2 regions of the Halobacillus sp. B29 genome follow, and region 1 is predicted to be linked to the other one. Evidence: a T-box and tRNA genes for the amino acid it is inferred to sense, from the RefSeq annotation. Region 1 holds a T-box; the other holds one or more tRNA genes.
What was found. A T-box is a leader RNA that pairs with one kind of tRNA and senses whether it is charged. The one in region 1 lies ahead of ACTWP7_RS03075 (valine--tRNA ligase), so its partner is inferred to be a tRNA-Val.
Positions count from the first base shown of each region.

Region 2: it has a tRNA-Val gene. The T-box ahead of ACTWP7_RS03075 (valine--tRNA ligase) is inferred to sense a tRNA for this amino acid. The anticodon was not compared.

Region 1 is NZ_JBQQCM010000002.1:167,386-171,821, reverse strand. Features, by position in the region: gene ACTWP7_RS03075 (valine--tRNA ligase) at 1-2,221, opposite strand, end outside; T-box leader at 2,280-2,509, opposite strand; gene ACTWP7_RS03070 (hypothetical protein) at 2,610-2,798, shown strand; gene spoVID (stage VI sporulation protein D) at 2,795-3,802, opposite strand; gene hemL (glutamate-1-semialdehyde 2,1-aminomutase) at 3,934-4,436, opposite strand, start outside.
Region 2 is NZ_JBQQCM010000013.1:147,625-152,060, forward strand. Features, by position in the region: gene ACTWP7_RS16365 (hypothetical protein) at 415-768, opposite strand; gene ACTWP7_RS16370 (hypothetical protein) at 786-1,058, opposite strand; gene ACTWP7_RS16375 (matrixin family metalloprotease) at 1,086-2,258, opposite strand; tRNA gene ACTWP7_RS16380 (tRNA-Val) at 2,833-2,905, opposite strand; gene ACTWP7_RS16385 (alpha/beta hydrolase) at 3,148-3,873, shown strand; gene ACTWP7_RS16390 (2'-5' RNA ligase family protein) at 3,909-4,424, shown strand; gene ACTWP7_RS16395 (GNAT family N-acetyltransferase) at 4,429-4,436, shown strand, end outside.

The DNA of each region.
Region 1 (4,436 bases):
GGATGTTACGAACTGACCGGATAATGGAAACGAGACGATCCATTTCTTGCACGGCTTGCTCGTTATGGAATTCATCTCGTACCTCAGGCCATGAAGCCTGGGTGATGGATTCCCCCTGATGAGGCAGATGCTGCCAGATTTCTTCAGTGATGAAGGGCATAAATGGATGCAGCATACGCATGATCTGATCAAGCGTGTAAGCTAAAATAGACCTTGTGGTATGAATTCTTGCCGTGTCCTCCCCGTATAAAGGAAGCTTAGCCATTTCAATATACCAATCGCAAAAATCATCCCAAATGAAGTTGTACAGCTGTCTTCCGGCTTCACCAAACTCATATTTATCAATATTTTGTGTAACTTGCTGAATTGTTTGGTTTAATCGAGTCAGAATCCACTGATCAGCTACAGACTTTTCACCAGATAAATCAATATCCTCATACTTCAAATCGCCCATATTCATTAATGCAAATCTGGAAGCATTCCAAATTTTATTAGCAAAATTCCATGTGGATTCTACTTTTTCCCAATGAAAGCGTAAATCCTGACCAGGTGAAGACCCTGTCGATAGGAAGTATCGAAGCGAGTCCGCACCGTACTGGTCGATTACATCCATTGGATCTACACCGTTACCAAGGGACTTACTCATCTTACGACCATCCGCATCCCGAACCAGTCCGTGGATAAGAACATCTTCAAATGGACGACGTCCTGTAAATTCAATGGATTGGAAAATCATTCGGCTTACCCAGAACCCAATAATGTCATAGCCGGTAACCAATACATTAGTCGGGAAGTAGCGGTTATAATCATCGCTTTTTTCATCCGGCCAACCCATAGTGGAGAATGGCCAAAGAGCAGAGGAGAACCACGTATCAAGAACATCTTCATCCTGTATCCACTTTTCCGGATCTTTCGGTTCTTCTTTGCCTACATATATCTCACCTGACTCTTTGTGGTACCAGGCAGGAATTCGGTGGCCCCACCAAAGCTGACGCGAAATACACCAGTCACGCGTGTTCTCCATCCAGTGTAAATAAGGTTTTTCAAAGCGGTCGGGCACAAATTGCACTTTGTCTTCCCCTTTTTGTAAATCTACAGAAGCTTCAGCCAGGGGATTCATATCCACAAACCATTGAGTAGACAGATAAGGTTCCACAACAGCCCCACTGCGTTCGGAGTGACCAACTGAATGAAGATGTTCTTCAATATCAAAAAGAACTCCTTCTGCCTGAAGATCTTTGACGATCTGCTTACGGCAATCAAATCGATCCATACCCTGATATTTTCCTGCATTCTCATTCATACTGCCATCCTCATTCATAATGAGGACACGCTCCAGATTGTGGCGATTTCCAATTTCAAAATCATTCGGATCATGAGCAGGAGTGATTTTAACAGCCCCTGAACCAAATTCCATATCTACATAATCATCTGCCACAATCTCAATTTCTCTTCCCACAATAGGTAGTATAGCTTTCTTTCCAATTAATTGCTGGTAGCGTTCGTCTTCTGGATGAACAGCAATAGCCGTGTCTCCAAGCATCGTTTCGGGGCGAGTTGTTGCGATCTCAATTCCGCCTTCTTCATCCTTCAGAGGGTAGCGCATATGATAAAAGGCTCCCTGGACATCTTCATACTCTACTTCAATATCAGAAAGAGCGGTACGAGTAGCTGGATCCCAGTTAATAATATATTCGCCTCGATAAATTAAACCTTTTTCATAAAGCTTAACAAACACTTCTTTAACCGCTTCGGACAACCCGTCATCCAGTGTAAACCGTTCGCGCGAATAATCGAGACCAAGACCCAGCTTTTCCCATTGAGTCCGGATAAATTGGGCATATTCTTTCTTCCATTCCCATGATTTCTCAAGGAATTTTTCTCTTCCTAATTCATGGCGGGAAGTTCCGGATTCTCTCAGTTTTGCTTCTACTTTGGCTTGTGTGGCAATACCGGCATGATCCATCCCAGGCAGCCAGAGAACGTCGTATCCCTGCATCCGCTTCACACGACTTAAAATATCCTGAAGAGTCGTATCCCATGCGTGACCTAAATGTAATTTACCTGTAACGTTCGGAGGAGGAATAACAATGGTATAAGGTTCCTTATTCTTATCTCCTGACGCTTCGAAAAACTTACCGTCCACCCAGTACTGATAGCGATCCTTTTCAACGGATGCCGGATCATACTTAGTGGGCATTGAAAGATCTGTTTGACTCATATGGATCTTCCTCCTTATATCATCTATTTTAATAAAATAAAAAAATCTCTTTCGTCCTCAAAAGGACGAAAGAGATCTAATTCCGTGGTACCACCTTAATTTACAGACATGCTGTGCATATCTGTACACTTAAAAAAATAACGGCTTCTAACCGGCTCCTTCTACTTTTCGTTCAAAGAAGCTGCTCCAAGGGCGACCTTCCACCAACATAGATCCTGGAAAACTCTCACCATCCGTTTTCCTCTCTGAAGGATATGTCCATGTACTCTTCCCTGTCATGGCATTTCACGTATAATACTTCTATTACATATTGTATATAGAAATGATTATGTTAGTCAACTATTTGTGAAAAAAACGTAAATATGCAATGAAAGGAGGTTGATGGTCGTTGAGCCGCTTATACAGATATCGTCTTCCACCATGGTGCCGTACTTGTTTATTCGTTATCGAAAAAGCTTTATTACCAATTCTGGTTTTCCAATGTATCCGGACAATCTTTTTTCCTACAACATTTGATGTCTTCTTATTAGGAATTATTGTCGGAGTTTTTCTCGCTTTTCGTTATAAATGGATTTAACTAGGGATATATACAATTTGACCAGGGGAAACTTCATCTCTATGTTCATTTACTTTTTCCAACTGGTGGATGGATACTTCATATTTTTCAGCAATAGAAGCTAGCGTTTCATCTTCTTGAGCGATATACATTTTCATTTGAGTATAAGTCTCTTCCCGGTTAGGAAACAGGTGTTTAAATATCTGCTTGATTCCATCAAGTCCGCCTGGAGCTTCCTCTTTTTCCTCAGAGCCTTTAGTCGAGGATTCCATATAAGATGAAGAAGCGCTCACATTTTCTTCCGCGATATTTTCATGCCACACACTAGTACTTTCAGATGAGACCTCAAGCGTTTCTTCTTTTTTATCATGACCAAAAAATTCTGCGAAATTCTGTGATTTTTTATGAGGCCATCGTCCTTCTTCATGTGCTTCTATCTCCTGAGCCGACAGATCATTCCGATTCGTCAGCTGAACCACAGGGGCTTCCCTTTCAGGAACTACAGGATTCTCTTTTTCCTTACGTTCTTCTTTGTAATCCACCGGGCCAAGCGTCGCCGACTCATCAAACGTCTCCGAGTTATCCGCGGCATTTGCTTTTTGCTCGACTCCGTTTATATTTAACTGAGCATGCAGCCTTAGCTGATTATTCGCTGGAAGTTCATAATCGAAACTTTCTATATCAATGAGGACATCTTCCAGACTGGAAATCCGTTCGAGCGGTACTGTAATTTCTACAGGGAATGAATGAGAAAAATAATAGACCCCTTCTTCGCCTGATTCCACATGATCCATTGTCCTTACCGACTGCAGCGGGGCAGCCTCTTCATATTTATGATCAGATTGGTGGGGTACATATTCTCCCGCCAGATCAACCGTTCCTTTTAAACGCACTTCATCTCCATATTCCTCAATTACGATTTCAGGCTCCAGTGAGATTCCAATTAGTTCCCTGACTCCCTGTCCTTCCTTAAACCATATCGCTTCGTCTAAATAAAAAGAAAATACGTTTTGTTTATTTTTCAATGGATTTGCCCCTCCCAGAATATAATAAACCCAAGCCTCTATTACCACCTTATGCGGTAACTGAGTTTATATACATGGAGGGTGCAGAAAAAGGCATGACCGAATACGGCCATGCCTAGTACATTTCTCATTTACAGGGATGCAAATACTTTTTCTACTGCCCTGATTGTTTTCTCTATATCTTCCTCTGTATGCTTCGTTGATAGGAAGAGTCCCTCGAATTGGGAAGGGGGAAGATAGATTCCTTCTTCAATCATCCCTTGATAATAACGTGTAAACATTTCGAGATCAGATGCATTCGCTGTTTCAAAATCGATTACAGGATCATTTGAAAAGAAGAATCCTACCATAGATCCTGCCCGGTTAACCGTTAACGGAATATTATTTGCTTTGGCCGCTTTTTCATATCCTTCTACCAGCCGGTCCACTTTTTTATTAATTCCTTCATAAGCTTCTTCTGTCATCGACGAAACCGTTTCGTAACCAGCTGTCATAGCTAATGGATTTCCTGACAAAGTACCAGCTTGATAGATGTCTCCAACCGGGGCCACTCGTTCCATAATATGACGCTTACCTCCATATGCTCCGACAGGTAAGCCGCCGCCGATCACTTTCCCAAGACAGGTCATATCCG
Region 2 (4,436 bases), on a different contig from region 1:
CCTTATTTAGTTTTAAATACCTACTACTATTATATCATTTAAAAGGATATACTTTTCCAGGTAATTGTCTAATCAAGGTGGTTTTTCATTCAAAAAATCAATAATAAATATACAAGGAAGAGCCTTTTGTATAGTTCAGAACTCTGAGCTTCCCGAACTTCTAAATACTGCTCACAAATGATATTTATTAAAATTTACGCTTCCATTACTAAAAACATGTAAGAAAAAGCCTCCCAAAGTGTAGGTAAACTTGTTAGAGGCTTTTAGAAAATAGTTGAATGTGAAATTCTATGTATAGAAAATGCTAATTCCTGACATACAAATGATTTGTCTCTATAGGTGCAAGACTGAATAAATAGGACGGACAGTTCCATTTATTCAGTCCGCTAGTAAATCCATATACTTATTTTTAACTTATTGAGCTACTACTACACCCATACCATATGAATCTAAATCACTTGAATGAACCGACCTGATCCGAAAGGTGATTCTTCGGCCGTATCCTACGTAAGCTCCCTGGTGAACATTGGAAGAATCTCCGGCAGAACCCCAGTGCTCCCCTCCATATACTGCCTTCCACGTTTCGACGCCATCAACCTGAAACACCTCTGCAACCACAGCATTGTCCGCATCAAAATCATTAAGTGAATCAATCATGGTTACGGATGCCCAGGCAAGAAAGCTTCTGTTCCGTCCGAGATCAATCGTCACGGTGTTGCTGCCCCCATGATTTTTCAGTCCCCACATGCTAATTTCATATGCATCCATATGCAGCCTCCTGACTTTTATTCCTGCCTTTTAATAGGTGCATCTTTATCGATGAATGTCTTAATAAGCGTATTTTTCGTAACATCTACACTCATTTTCACTTGTCTTCCTGAAGGAGGTTGTTCAAATTCAGCTGAAATAAAGCCGACAGATTTTTGGTCGATATGAGGAGGTATCATACGTTGAATTTCTTCTTCCGTACACGTGTAACTTCTTCCATTAATATCTACATTACGATGCATGTGTACGATTTCTCCATTGCTTTTATCATAGATCATGTAAACTAACATCGGCATTTTCCTTTCTAGGTTTGTCTATCATTCATCCAGTACCATAACTGACCCCACACCGTAAGCTTCCATATCATTAGGGTGCATGGAACGAATCCGAAAAGTAATGGTTTGTCCAAAACCAACATACGCTCCCTGGTGTACATTAGAGGAATTACCAGCAGCACCCCAGTGATCACCGCCAGATACAGCTTTCCATGTTTCTATTCCATCAACTTGAAACACCTCTGCAACGACAGCGTTATCTCTATCTAAATCGGATAGGGAATCCATCATGGTGATGGTTCCCCATGCGACAAATCGCCGTGGGCGTCCTAAGTCAATCGAAATGGTTCCGTACCCTCCTGCGTTCTTTAATGCCCACATGCTTGCTTCTGCGAACCTTGAACCAGCGGGCCTGACTGGAGAACCATAAAGCGCCTGTATCCCTTCAATGTCATCTGAATGTAAAGTTCTCCTTTCTCCTTCATAAGTTGGCCACATAATCGCGTTACCTATAGTGGAATGAGCTAGACCAAGAGCGTGGCCAACTTCATGAATCGCCACAGTAAGAAGATCACGTCGCCTCCACCACCAAAATCCACCGTCCTCTGTATCCCATTTTTCATCGTTATCAAAGTGAACATCACCAGCAGTAGGAAGTGAGTTTACAGGGGGCGGATAAAAAGCGTGAGCAAGTACATTTCCAAAGCCATCAAATGGATCGTCATCTCCATGACTTCCTGTTGCCCATAAAAATCGAATATCAGCGTCCGCTTCCGTCGTCACTTGTGTAAATGTTAAAGGCGTAACATCTGCCCAACGATCCATTGCTTGCCTCATAATGTCCCATTCTCTAGTCCCAGAAATATCGCTCGTTCCATTCTGAAAAAAATACCTGATGTTCGTATTTTCCCATCTACCACCACTTAGGCTATAATCGTTTACTTTCTTACGAACATCTTCCCCTGGTAACAAATCAGGCAATCCACACCTAGGCTTTTGCATCTGAGTAATCGTAGGTTCATCTAATTTTCCGGTGATAGACAACCCAAAATACAACTGATAATCCTTCACAGCTTCATCGACATGTTTGCAGAATGCTTCTTCAAGACAAGGACAAGAATGATAATAACCGAACTTTTTCAGGTATTTCTTCAGGTAAATAACTTTACGATCCTGGTCTCCCATGCTTAAAAATTGCGAATTAATTTTATCCATGGAACGCCACCATGCCTCCTTATGAACCTGATCTAAAGCAATGGACATTAAGAAAAGGCTTAGCTTGGTAAAGATAAAAAAAGAACAGTCTCAAGGTAAACGGTTGCTTAACTTCCATTCTTGTACACGTTAAGAATGAGATAAACCTTCCTTTACTCGACTGTTCTGTCATCCATAATTTAATAAGAACCTGAAATCCATGATCTACGAAACGTTGACATTAAGACCGCCTACTGACCTCCTTATCTCAAAAGAATTAATGACTTAATAGCAAAATAATTCGATAAATCTTTCCATATTCCTTCAATAACTACTTTTTTTCTTTTTTTCCACTACTCCTTACTAATCTGACAATTTGCTGATATGACCAAAATGAACATATAGAATAATTTATTTAAACGCAAAAAGCACGCTCCTTCCGTTAATTTCACGGAAAAGCGTGCTCGCTGAATGAAAATTATAGGATATCAACCCTGCGAGAAGTCCTCGGTAAGTTTGCGTAAAGTCCTCGAAAATAGAAAAGCGTCACGAACCGCCTCTGGAGAGCGACTCATGACGCAACACTTTGTATGGATGATTCCGATTGGGCTCGAACCAACGACCTCCACCCTGTCAAGGTGGCGCTCTCCCAGCTGAGCTACGGAATCGTATGTAATAAGATGTCGTCTGACAACTAATAATATACAACGTAACCGAATTCGTGTCAACAGAATTTTAATTTTTTGTGAACAACGTGTAAATATCCTCAAAATATCCTATTTATCAAGCGCTTTCTTCGTCTGCTCTACTTTTTACATAATTATATGATAAAATAGTTATGGTACGTTTATGTACAGAAGGCAGCGGGAATTTGGATAGGAGCTTATTTGCATGTTAGGAGGTAATCGGATTGGGCAGAAAAGGATCCATGACTGAATATACAATTAATAGCAGCTATCTAGATGAAGAAATGACATTAAAAGTGTACACCCCAGAAAATTTCTCCCCCTTGTATAAGTACCATTTTTGTATTATGCAAGATGGTAACGATTATTTCCAGCTGGGACGTGCGGCCACACTAAGTGATGAGCTGCATGGTGAAGGAAAGATTGAGAATACCATTTTTATTGGTATTCATTATAGGGACAAGTACGATCGACAGGATAAATATCATCCGGACGGAAAGAAACAGGCGGAATATGTGAATTTCCTCATCCGCGAAGTGGTTCCGTTCCTTGATGAAGAGCTGCCGGGTTATCATATGGGCAGTGGTCGAACGCTTGTCGGGGATTCGCTTGCTGGAACGGTTTCGTTCATGACAGCAGTGAAGTTTCCGAATGTTTTTGGCAATGTGATTATGCAGAGCCCTTATGTGGATGAACATGTGTTTGAAGTGATTAAGTCCTCAAAAGATATGTCTTCGTTAACGATTTACCACACGATCGGTGATCAGGAGTATGACGTGGAGACAACGGAAGGTGCCAGGAAGAACTTCCTTCAGCCGAACCGTGACTTAAATAACTACTTGACCGGACGTCCGTGCAGCTATACGTTCCACGAGCTTGAAGGTGATCATACGTGGGGCACGTGGCAGAAGGATTTCAAACGCGCTTTATTAACCATTTTTGGTGAATAAATGAATTGAAATAAGAATCAGGAGGGGTATTTTCCATGAGATACGGTATTGCAGTATTTCCATCAAAAAAAGTACAAGATGTCGCGAATTCCTATCGTAAACGCTATGACCCGCACTATGCTTTGATTCCGCCACACATTACAGTCAAAGAACCATTCGAAGCGGAAGAAAGTGAAATCGAGGAAAAAATCATTCCTGAATTAAAAGAAATTGCGAAGAATACCGAGCCTTTTTCTTACGGCATCTACAAAGTGAGTTCCTTTTCTCCGGTAACGAATACGATCTACCTGAAAGTGGAGCCTTCTGAGGAGATTTTCGACTTGAATGAAAAGCTTCATACAGGCAGCCTGCCGGAGAAGAAGGATTTTAAATTCGTCCCTCACATTACGATTGCCCAGAAGCTTTCGGATGATGAGTTTTTCGATGTATACGGCAGCTTAAGCATGAACAAATTCGACATTCAGGATAACGTTGGCCGCTTCCAGCTTCTTTATCAGCTGGAGAACGGTGCCTGGAGCGTGTATGAAACCTTCCGTCTTGGGGAGGGATAAGCACATGGAGAT